2 regions of the Paucibacter sp. XJ19-41 genome follow, and region 2 is predicted to be linked to the other one. Evidence: riboswitches for the same ligand, from Rfam matches in the RefSeq annotation. Region 2 holds a riboswitch; the other holds the start of a gene.
What was found. A riboswitch is a leader RNA that binds a small molecule or an ion and turns the genes downstream of it on or off. The one in region 2 is predicted to bind cobalamin.

Region 1 (5,777 bases), on a different contig from region 2:
CTCGGCGCCCAGCTGGTCTGGAACCTGCTGGACTTCGGCCGCATCAAGGCCCAGATCGCCGCCGCCGATGCGCGCAGCGAGGTGGCGCTGCTGAGCTACGAGCGCACCGTGCTCGGTGCGCTGGAGGAGACCGAGGGTGCGCTGGCCGGCTACAGCCGCAGCCAGCAGCAGGCGCAGCACCTGTTCGACGCGGCCCGCGCCGCCGAGCGCGCGGCGCTGATCGCGCGCGAGCGTTTCGGTGTCGGCGTCAGCGACTTCCTCGCGGTGCTCGATGCCGAGCGCGAGCTGCTGTCGGCGCGCGACCGGCTGGCCCAGTCGCAGACGGCGGCCGCCACCTCGCTGGTGGGCGTCTACAAGGCGCTGGCCGGCGGCTGGGGCGGCTGAGCGCGGCCGGGCTCGGGTCATGGGCAGGGATAATCCCGCCCATGATTCGACTCTTTGTTGGCCTCGGCAACCCAGGCCCCGAATACGAGGACACCCGCCACAACGCCGGCTTCTGGTGGGTCAATGACCTGGCCCGCAAGCTCGGCGGCACGCTGGCGGTGGACCGCAACTATCACGGCCTGGTGGCGCGCATCAATAACGCGCCTGGCGCGGCCGGGCCGATCTGGCTGCTGGAGCCGATGACCTATATGAACCTCAGCGGCAAATCGGTGGCCGCGCTGGCGCGCTTCTTCAAGATCGCGCCCGAGGAGATCCTGGCCATCCATGACGAGCTCGATATCGAGCCCGGCCAGATGAAGTTCAAGCAAGGCGGCGGCAACGGCGGCCACAACGGGCTCAAGGACATGCAGGCCTGCCTGGGCTCGGCCAATTTCTGGCGGCTGCGGCTGGGCATCGGCCATCCCGGCGTCAAGGCCGAGGTGGCCGGCTATGTCTTGCGCAAGCCGCCGCTGGCCGAACGCCAGGCCATCGAGGACTGCATCACCAAGTCGCTGGAATCCGTCGATCTGATGTTGAAAGGCGAACTGGAGCGGGCCATGATGAAGATACATGCCAAGCCGCCCAGGCCCAAGCCACCCAAACCGGACACGCCACCCACCGCGCCTGCATCATCATGAACGCCCTGCCGCTCACCTGCTGCACCATCGCCTTGATGGCCGTGGTCAGCGGCGTGCCGGCACAGACCGAAACCCGCAGCACCGGCGTCTATCGCTGCGGGCCCGAGGGCCGCGATCTGCGCGACTCGCCCTGCCCCGACGGCAAGGCCGGCACCCACCGGGCCGTCGAATACGAGCAGCCGGCCTCGGCCGCGCAGCGCGAGGCCCTGCAGCGCCAGCGCGCCGATGCCAAGCGGGCCCGCGAGCTCGAGCGTGAGCGCCAGCGTTTCGAGGCCAGCCATCCCAAGGGTGGGCCTGTCGGCATCGATGGCCTGGCTCGGCCCGAGCCGGTGCTGAGCAAGGCGGAGGGCGACAAACCGCCGTCGACCAAGAAGCCCAAGACCAAGAAACCCAAGCGGCCCAAGAGCAGCGCCGCCTCGGCACCACGCTAGCCGCTAGAATCCACGGCGTTGGTGCTCGTGCAGCCGTCATGGCTGCGCAGTTAAACGGGAATCAGAAGGGCGCGCCTCGCCGAGGTAAACCTAACCTGAGCTGTCCCCGCAACGGTAAGTGGACGAAGTCGCCTAGCGCGGCTTCCGGTTCTGTACTCGCTCCACTGGCGCTTGAGGCGCTGGGAAGGACTCAGAGCTTGCATCCACCAGCCCGGATACCGGCCAACAAGTGATGTCCCGGCGTTGGCCGGGCCGTCGTTCCACAGGACCCGCGGGGAAGCTGGCGTCCTGGATGTACTGTTGTTGGTCCATAAATGAATACTTCTGTTCGGCGTCCCGCACGCGCGACGAGCGCACTGCTGCGCATGACTCCCTTTGCCCTGGCGCTGCTGGCGGCCCTGCCCGAGGCCCACGCCCAGTCCGCCGGCCGCAAGGGTCTCGACCCGGTCTTCGTGACCGCCACCCGCAGCCCGCAGGCGCTGAGCCAGGTGTTGGCCGATGCCACCGTGATCACCCGCGCCGACATCGAGCGCCAGGCCTTTGGCGGCCTGGCCGATCTGCTGCGCAGCCAGGCCTGTTTCGAGATGGTCCGCAACGGCAACCCCGGTGCCAACACCAGCCTGTTCGTGCGCGGCGCCGAAACCCGCCACACCAAGGTCTTGATCGACGGTGTGCCTTACGACTCGCAGCGCACCGACGGCGCATCCTGGCAGTCGCTGCCCCTGGCGCAGATCGAGCGCATCGAGATCGTGCGTGGCGCCGCAAGCGCGATCTACGGCTCCGATGCCATCGGTGGCGTGGTGCAGATTTTCACCCGCAAGGGCGAGGGCGCACCGCTGCTGGAGCTGGGTGTGGGCGGCGGCAACAACGGCCTGGCAAAGCTGGACGCCAGCATCAGCGGCCTGAACGGCATTTTCGACTACGCGCTCTCCGTCGCCAGCGAGCGCAGCGATGGCTTCAACACCCGACCGGTGATCGGCGATCCAGGCTACAGCCCCGATATCGACGGCTACCGCAGCCGCAGCGCCAGCCTGCGCCTGGGCGCGCAGCTGAACAAGGCTCACCGCGTCGACCTGATCGGCATCGACAGCCATATCAACAGCCAGTACGACGCCACGGCCAAGCCCAAGGTCGACGACCGCAATATCAACGCCGCCCGCGCGCTGCGCGCCGCCTGGACCGCGCAGTGGAGCACGGCGCTGGACACCAGCTTGAGCATCGGCGAATCCACCGACAACTACGAAACCAAGCCCAGCGTCTACAAGACCGAAACCCGCACCCGCTCCATCGCGCTCAGCGCCGGCCTCAAGATGGGAGGCGGCCAGCTCAACGGCTCGCTCGAGCGCCGCGAGGACAAGCTGCTGAACACCAGTGTGGCCGGCGGCAAGGCCGACCGCCACCAAGATGCCGTGGGGCTGGGCTATCTCTGGTCCGCCGGCCCGCTGTCGCTGCAAGCCCATGCGCGCCATGACCGCGACAGCGAGTTCGGCAGCGCCAACACCGGCACGCTCGCTGCCGGCTACCAGCTGAGCCCGCAATGGCGCCTGCTCAGCTCCTACGGCACGGCCTTCAAAGCCCCCTCTCTCTACCAGCGCTTCAGCCAGTATGGCAAACCCAATCTGGAGCCCGAGAAGGGCAAGAACGCCGAGATCGGCCTGCACTTCACACAAGGCGTCCATGGCGCCAGCCTGACGGCCTACCGCAACCTGGTCGATGACTTGATCATTTTCGGCGCACCCGGTCCCTGCCGGGACGGGTTCGGCTGCTACGAAAACGTCGGCCAGGCCCGCCTGCAAGGCCTGAGCCTGAAGGGCAACACGAGTTTCGGCGTGGTGCGTCTGTCCGGATCTCTGGACCTGCAATCGCCCAAGGACGTCACAGAGCTGGCAGGCCACAAGAACTACGGCAAGGTGCTGGCCCGCCGCGCCAAAACCCATGGCAGCTTGCGCGCAGAGACCGACGTGGCCGGCTGGGCCCTGGGCGCCCAAATCCTGGCCAGCGGCAAGCGCACCGACAACCTAAACACCGGTATCCAGCTGGGCGGTTATGCCACGCTGGACCTGGATGCGCAGTACAGCCTGAATCAGCAGCTGCGCCTGCAGCTCAAGCTGGACAACGCCTTCGATCGCAAGTACGAGACCGCGCGCGGCTATGCCAATGCGCCTTTCCAGTTCTTCGTCGGTCTGCGCTACACCCCGGAGCTCTAAGCCATGAGCGCCGCCCAGCACCACCTGATCGTCGGCGGCCAGCGCAGCGGCAAGTCGCGCCATGCCGAAAGGCTGGCGCAGGCCTGGCTGGCGGCCGTGCCCGGCCACAAGGTCACGGTGCTGGCCACGGCGCTGGCTTTTGACACCGAAATGAGCGCGCGCATCGCGCGCCATCAACAAGACCGACCGGCGGGCTTCGACACGATAGAAGCACCGCTGGCAATGGCTCAGGGGCTCGCCTCAATCGCCGCCCCCGGGCGGCTGATCCTGGTCGACTGCCTGACCTTGTGGCTGACCAACTGGTTGATGCCTATGGACGACCAGCCCGACCTGGCCGGCTGGCAGCTCGAACGCCAGCGCCTGCTGGACCTGCTGCCGACGCTGCCTTCGCCGGTGCTATTCGTCTCCAACGAGGTGGGCTGGGGTGTGTCGCCGATGTCGAGTGCGGCGCGCTTTTATGTCGACGAACTGGGCCGTCTGAACCAGGCCGTGGCCCGGCGCTGTCAAGACCTGACCCTGATGGTGGCCGGCCAGGCCTGGACCCGAGCGGTGGAGAAAGAAGAAGGAAGGCTATGAAACGTCTGTTGGCAAGCATGCTGATGGTGCTGGCGGGGCTGGCCCAGGCAGCGATCACCGTCAAGGACGACCGCGGCCAAACCGTCACGCTGACCGAGGTGCCCAGGCGCATCGTCAGCCTGCTGCCCTCGCTGACCGAGACGGTCTGCGAGCTGGGCGACTGCGCCCGCCTGGTCGGCACCGACCGCTTCTCCAACTACCCGGCCACCGCCCGCGCCCTGCCCAAGCTGGGCGGGCTGGACGACACCAGCATCGAGGCCCTGGTGGCACTGAAGCCCGATGTCGTGCTGCTGGGCATGTCCTCGCGCCTGATGGACCGGCTGGAGGCGCTGGGCATCAAGGTCATCGCGCTGGAGACAAAGAGTCTGGGCGATGTGCGACGGGTGCTGGACAAGATCGCGCAGCTCTTGGGCAAGCCTGACGACGCGCGCCGAATCTGGAACCGCATCGACGGCGCCATCACCCACAGCGCGGCCAGCCTGCCGCCAGCTGCGCGCGGCCTGCGCATCTATTACGAGGTCGACTCTGCGCCCTATGCGGCCGGCACAGCCTCCTTCATGGGCGAGATCCTGAGCCGGCTGCACGGCCGCAATATCGTGCCGGCCGAGCTGGGGCCCTTCCCCAAGCTAAATCCCGAGTTCGTCGTGCGCGCCGACCCGCAGGTCATCATGGTGGGCCAGCGCAGTGCGTCGGGCCTGCCACAGCGCCCCGGCTGGGGTGCGATCCAGGCGGTCAGAAACAAGAAGATCTGCGTCTGGGTGCCGGCCGAATCTGATGTGCTGGTGCGCCCAGGCCCGCGCATGGACGAGGCCGCCGCGCTGATGGCCCGCTGCCTGCGCGAGGCCGCCGTCGGCCCGGTGGCCCTGCCCACCGTGCCCTTCAATGCGCCCCCGGGAGGGATGCGCTGATGAGCGCTCGCCATGGCCTGTGGCTCTTGATGCTGCTGCTCGGCAGCGCCGCGCTGCTGGCGCTGGGCCTGGCCATAGGCAGCACCGGCTGGAGCCCCTGGGTCGACAAGGACCCGGTGATGCAGCAAATCCTCTGGGACATCCGCGCGCCCCGCTCGCTGGGTGCCTGGCTGGCCGGAGCGCTGCTGGCGCTGGCCGGCGCGGTGGCGCAGGGCCTGTTCCGCAATCCGCTGGCCGACCCCTATCTCTTGGGCTGCTCGGCCGGCGCCTCGCTGGGCGTGGCCGTGCTGCTCTTCATGGTCGGCTTCTCGCCGGCCGCCACCGCGCTCGCGCTGCGGGTGGGCATGACGGGCGCAGCCTTTGTTGGCGCGGTGGGCGCAGTGCTGCTGACCCTGCTGCTGGCGCGCGGCGTCGAGCAGACGCTGAGACTGCTGCTGGCCGGCGTTGTCGTCGGCGTGGTGCTGGGCTCGGGCTCGGCCCTGCTGACCCTGATGAACCCCGACATCATGCGGGCCATGCAGGCCTTCATGCTGGGCAGCACCGGCTTTGTTGGCTGGAGTGCCGTGATGATCATGGCCGCGACCCTGCTGGCCT
Region 2 (5,777 bases):
GCCGCCAGTCCAGCACCAGGGCGGCGCTGCGGGGCGCGCCCAGCATGGCGGCGCGGCCGCTGCCCATGCTGCTGGCATAGAGCTTGTCGCCCAGATTGCGCAGCTGCAGGCGCAGGCTGGCGGCCTCGCTGAAGCGCCAGCCCAGGCTGGCATCGAGCACCGTGTAGGCGGCCAGGCTCATCGCGTTCTCGCGGTTCGTGAAACGCTGGCCGACATGGCGCAGCCCGGCGCCGATCTCGTAGGCGCCCGCGCTGTGGCTGAGCCAGAGATTGGCCAGGCGCTCGGGCACATTGGGCGGGCGATGACCGGCCAGCGAGACCGTCTCCTTGGCCGCGTTGACGACGAACAGATGCTCGTAGCGGGCCTGCACCAGCGCGGTGTTGGCATCGACACGCCAACCCGGCGCCGGCGTCCAGACCGCGCCGAACTCTAGGCCGCGCGAGCGCTGGCTGCCGCCCTGCACGCTGTCGTCCGGGCGGTTCGGCCGGGGCGAGGTGATGATGTGGTCCTTGACGATCTCGAACAGCGCCGCCGTCCACTCCAGACCGGCGCCGGCCCGCTTGTAGCCCAGTTCGAGCTGCCGGCCCTCGGTCAGGCGCAGATCCTTGTTGGCACTGGAGATCGACACCACATTGCCGACCGGATCGGTGCCGGTGCTGGCCTGGGCATAAAGGCTTTGCGTCGCATCGAGCTGGAACACCGTGCCCAGGCGCCAGGTGCTGGGGCTGAAGCGGGCCGCCCAGGGCGCCGGCAGCGCCGTGCCGGGCGCTGGATTGAGATTCTCGCGATCCACCCGAGTGCGATCACGGCGCAGCCCCAGGCTCAGCAGCCAGCGCGGCGCGGCCTGCCAGCTGGCCTCGGCGAACAGGGCCTGCTGATCGACCTCCGAGCGGCTGCGCGGCAGCAGCGCATCCCTGGCCTTGTAGAGGCCGGGATCGAAACCCTGCAAAGGCACGCGGCTGACGGTGCTGTATTCGTAGCGGTCGTTGGCATGCACGAAGTCCAGCGCCATCTGCTCGACGCCCACCAGGGCCTGCACAGCGCCAACGCGGGCCAGCAGGTCGGCCCGCAGCCCCGATTGGCGCAGCCGGTGCTGGATGCCCAGATAGCCCACGCGCTCGATCTGCTGGCCGTCCGGGGCCAGGCTGTACTCCTCCAGATTGCGCCACTGGCGATCGGCCTGGAAGCGGTAGGCCACGGCGCGGGCGCTCAGCGCATCGTTGATGCGCCAGTCCAGGCGCGCGCGGGCACGGTCCTGATCGACCTGCCAGAGCGCGTCGCTGACGTTGTAGTTCTCGCGGCGCAGCTCGGGCCAGAGGCTGCCATCGGCCTTCAGCGGCGTGCCGAAGTGATTGCTCGGACGTTCGCGATGCGCATCCAGGCTCAGGTCCAGGCGCAGATCGGGTGTGGCCTGCCAGCGCAGCGTGCTCATCAGCTTGGCGTGCCGGTGATCGCCGCGCTGCACATGGCCGTCGCCGCCAGTGGCCAGCGCATCCACGCGCAGCGCGGTGCCGGCGCTCAGGGGCTGGTTCAGGCCCAGACCCAGCCGGTAGTCGCCGGCCGTGCCCAGGCCTGCCGTCAGCTCCGCGCCCGTCTCGCGGCCCGGGGCCTTACGGACCAGGTTGACCAGGCCGCCGATGCTGCCGTCGCCATACAGCACCGAGGCCGGGCCGCGCAGGATCTCGATGCGCTGATAGCCCCAGCTGTCGGTCGGCGTGGACTGGGTGCCCGAGGCCGTGGCCATGCGCAGCCCGTCCTCGGCGCTGGCCACCGACTCGTTGCCGGTGAAGCCGCGGCTCGAGTAGGTGCTGCCCGAGGTGGCCGAGGCCTGCACCATGATGCCGGTGGCGCGACCCACCGTGTCGGCCACGCGGGTGTCGCCGCGGGCCTGCTGCAGGGACACATCGATGCTTTCGATGCTGGCCGGCGTATCCAGCGCGCTCAGCGCCAGGCGCGAGGCCGTCAGCTGCGGGGCCTTCAGGCCGCCGGCCTTGTGCGAGGCCCCCTGCACCAGCACCGGCCTGAGCTCGGTGGTCGGCGCGGTGCTGGGCGGGTCGACTTCGGCGGCGCAGGCCGGCATGCCCAGCAGGGTCAGGGCAGCGGCCGCGCAGGGGGCCACGACGGCGCAAGGCCGTGCAGGGAACTTCTTCATGATGATCAGCGCTCAACAAAGGGGGACGGCCACGCCGCCCGCGCCGCGAACAGCGGTGGACAGAGCAAGGCAGACAGGCAAGGACCATCCCTCGTGCGCACCACCTCCCCGTGGCCGCGCACCTCATGACGCTGCCGCCGGCCCGAGGGCTGACGGCGCATCGCCTTGTTGGCCGGTATCCGGGCTGACGGCGCGGCTCATATGCCCTTCCCAGACGCCGGGGCATCCAGTGGGCTGCGGATATGAGCTGCAGGTTTCTTCTTTCTGTCGAAACCTGGGTCCGTTTGACCGTTGCGGGGGCAGCTCAGGCAAGGATGGGGCCGCGTGGCCCTGCTCCCTCCTGATTCCCGTTTAACTGCGGCATCAATGACTGATCCCGCGAGCACCAACGGCGCGCATTCTATGCGAGGCCGGTATACCCCGATGTTGATCGGGCAAGACCAGGCCCCGGCCGTTCAGTCGTAGATTGACTTCTCGGGCCGCCGCGTGATCACCGCGATCGGCGGGGCCCAGCGTTCGCCGCGCGGCTTCGTGCTGGTCACCAGGGTGATCTCGCTGGGCTCGAAGACCTCGACGTTGTGCGTGATGGGCGTGGTCAGCAGGTACTGCGCGCGCGTGCTGCGCAGGAAGTGGCCGACCAGCTGGATATTGCGCACGTCCAGATGGGCAAAGGGCTCGTCGATAAAGACAAAGCCGCCGGGGGTCTCGTCGTCCTTCATCAGGCCCACCAGCAGGATCAAGCTCTTGAGCACCTGCTGGCCGCCCGAGGCCTCGCCGTCGTTCAGGCCCACCTCGCCCTTGCCGTCGAAGTTGAAGCGCACATGCAGGCCGGCCTGGGCCAGCACCATATCGTCGTTGTCCAGATGCGGCAGCTCGGCCTGGGCCATCACGCCGGCCAGTTCGCCGAGCTCCTGCACATTCTTCTTGTAGCGCCGCACGGTCGCGCGCAGCACATCGATATAGCGCTCGCGGGCATTGAAGGCGGCGATGCGCGCCATCTCGTTGCTGGCGCGGCGGTCCTCCAGCTGGCTGCTCTGCTCCAGCACCGAGACGTTCATCCGCGCATGGCGCTCCTGCACGGCGGGATCGGTCTCCCACACCCCGGTGTCCAGCTCCTGCTGCACATGGCGAGCCGCGATCTCGGCCTGCTTGGCGTTCTCGAACTCGTCGCGCAGCGCCTGCACCTTGGCCGGCTGCGTCCAGCTGGCCGGGAAGCGCTCGCGCGCCTCGCGCGAGGCCTTGGCCGCCAGGGCCAGGTCTTGCCGGCGCGACTCATGCTCGCGCAGCACGCGCAGCACATTCTCCTCGCTGGCCTTCAGCCCGCCCTGGGCGGCCTCATAGTCGCGCTCGCTGCGGGTGGCCGCGGTCAGCGCGCGGTCATGCTCGGCGTCGAGCGCGGCCATGCGGGTGGCGGCCTCGATACGGGCCTGGCGCAAGCCGGCCAGGCGGGCCCGGCCTTCCGCAAACTCGGCGGCCCGCTCGGCCAGCTCGCGCGCGGCCTTGTGGCCCTGGGCCGCCCGCTGCACGTCCTTGAGCTGGCGCTCGACCTCGGCCTGCTCCTTGGCGATGCGGCTCAGCTCGCTGTCGTAGCGGCTCAGCTCACGCTCCAGCGAGGCGCGGCGCGAATCCAGCGCCGAGGTGCCGAACTGGTAGTCGCGCGCCTCCACCCAGAGGCTGCGGCCGCCGCGACCGTCGCGGTAATAGGCCTCGGGCGTGATCCACTCGCCGCCGGCCTTGGCTCCGGTCTCGGTGTCCTTGACGCAGCGTATCGTCGCCAGCTGGCGCAGCAGCCAGCCGGGCAGCTTGGCATTGATCTTCAGCGCCGCCAGCAGCGAATCCTTGGGCGCCTGGGCCGGCGCGTTCTCGCCGTCGGCAACGACGTAATGGCGGTAGCGCTCCTTGGCCGCCAGGCCGAAGGCGCGGCCTTCGTCGCCGCTGTGGGCCAGCACCACCACCCAGCGCGAGGGCCGCAGCAGGCCCTCGGCGGCGGCACGCCAGGCCTCGTCGGCGATGTCGATGCAGTCGGCCAGCACATGGTGGGCGATGCCGGCCTCGTCGAGCGCGCGCCGAAAGCGCGTCACCTCGGGCGGCGGCGGCGGCAGGCGCTGGCCGCTCAGGGCCTCCATCGCCGCCTGGGCCTTGCGGCTCTGGTCGTTCTGGCGCGTGAAGCTCTCGCGCAGCGTGTGCTGGCGGCTGCTCAGTTCCTCCAGGCGCTGGGTCAGCTCCTGGCCGTCGGACTCCACCGCGGCCAGCGCCTTCAGCTCCTCCTCGCGCTTGGCCAGCAGCTCGACCGGGCGCTCGGCCTCGCGGGCCGCATCGAAGGCGCCGCGCGCGAGCTTGCGCTCGGCCTCCAGGTCCACCAGCTTCTGCTTGGCGGCCTCATGGCCCAGGTGCAGCGCATGCAGCTCGGCGCGCTTGGCCGACATCTGGCGCTTGTCGCTGGCGGCGAACAGGCGCTGGCGGTGCAGCTCGCGCAGGTTCTGCGCGGTGCGCGCGCGCGACTCGGCCCATTGCAGCACCGGCACCACCTCGGTGGCCAGGCGCTCGCGCTCCTTGAGCCGCAGCTGGTACTGCTGATAGCTGTTGACGCGGTTGGCCAGGTCCGAGAGCTGGGCCTGGGTGTGCGAGAGCTCGTGCGCGGCCTGCTCGACCTCCTTGAGCAGGCTTTGCTGGTGGCTGCGTGCCTGGTCGTAGCGGTCCAGCACCTCCTGGTCGCCGAAGACCTCGAACACCAGACGCAGCAGCTCCTTGGGCGAGAGTTCGCACAGCCGGTCGGTCTGGCCCTGCTCCAGCGCCAGCACGCGGCCGATCGCGCGGGTCAGGCCGGCGGCCTCGAGGCGGCGCTTCCAGGCCTCGATGCCCAGCCAGTCCTTCTCGGCCTTCTCGGCCAGCGCCTCGATCTCGTGCACGCCGTCCAGCATCACATAGCGGCGCTGCCAGTCGCCGCCGTGGCGCTCGATGCGGCAGGCCAGCGTCACTTGGTCGGAGTACAGCAGCGAGCTGGCGAAGGGGCGCGAGCTGTTCTGGCGGCCGCGCGCGCGGTTGTCCACCAGCGCGCGCAGCCAGGCCGTCTCGGCATTGGCGTGGCGCGCATAGGTCTTGTAGGTGCGGCCGCCCGAGCACTCCAGGCCCAGCAGGGTGCGCATCGCGTCGAGCAGCGTGGTCTTGCCCGAGCCATTGGGGCCGGCAATCGTGATGATGGCGCCGTCCAGCGGCATCGAGACGCGCTGGCAGTAGTCCCAGTGCAGCAGTTCCAGAGATTGCAGATGAAACATAGATGGGGTCAGGTCTCGCTGTCGAGTTCGGCTTGTTCGCCGGCCTGCAGCCGGGCAACCAGGGGCGCGGCGGCCGGGTCGGTCGAGCGGGCCAGCACATCGGCCAGCGCGCCGTCGAGGATGCGCGGCGCCAGCGTGTCGTAGTCCAAGAGCAGGTCCAGCAGCGGGCCTTCGGCGATGTCCTCGCCGCGGCGGATGATGAAGCCGTTGCGTTCCAGGAGCTTCAGATTGGAGTCCAGCCGCATCTTCTTGCCCAGCTGGTTGCCGAAATCGGCCAGCAGGCTGCGGTAGGACACGGTGGGCGAGACGCTGGCGGCCAGCGGCAGCGGCTTGTCGGTGGCGAAGAATTC

Region 1: another riboswitch for cobalamin. It lies ahead of PO768_RS09940 (TonB-dependent receptor domain-containing protein); the one in region 2 lies ahead of PO768_RS23885 (TonB-dependent receptor).

What each region holds. Positions count from the first base shown of each region.
Region 1 is NZ_JAQOWX010000028.1:46,043-51,819, reverse strand. It holds gene PO768_RS09955 (TolC family protein) at 1-384, shown strand, start outside; gene pth (aminoacyl-tRNA hydrolase) at 426-1,061, shown strand; gene PO768_RS09945 (hypothetical protein) at 1,058-1,492, shown strand; cobalamin riboswitch at 1,495-1,732, shown strand; gene PO768_RS09940 (TonB-dependent receptor domain-containing protein) at 1,807-3,699, shown strand; gene cobU (bifunctional adenosylcobinamide kinase/adenosylcobinamide-phosphate guanylyltransferase) at 3,703-4,275, shown strand; gene PO768_RS09930 (ABC transporter substrate-binding protein) at 4,272-5,183, shown strand; gene PO768_RS09925 (FecCD family ABC transporter permease) at 5,183-5,777, shown strand, end outside.
Region 2 is NZ_JAQOWX010000126.1:1,891-7,667, reverse strand. It holds gene PO768_RS23885 (TonB-dependent receptor) at 1-2,152, opposite strand, end outside; cobalamin riboswitch at 2,306-2,557, opposite strand; gene PO768_RS23880 (ATP-binding protein) at 2,608-5,427, opposite strand; gene PO768_RS23875 (hypothetical protein) at 5,436-5,777, opposite strand, start outside.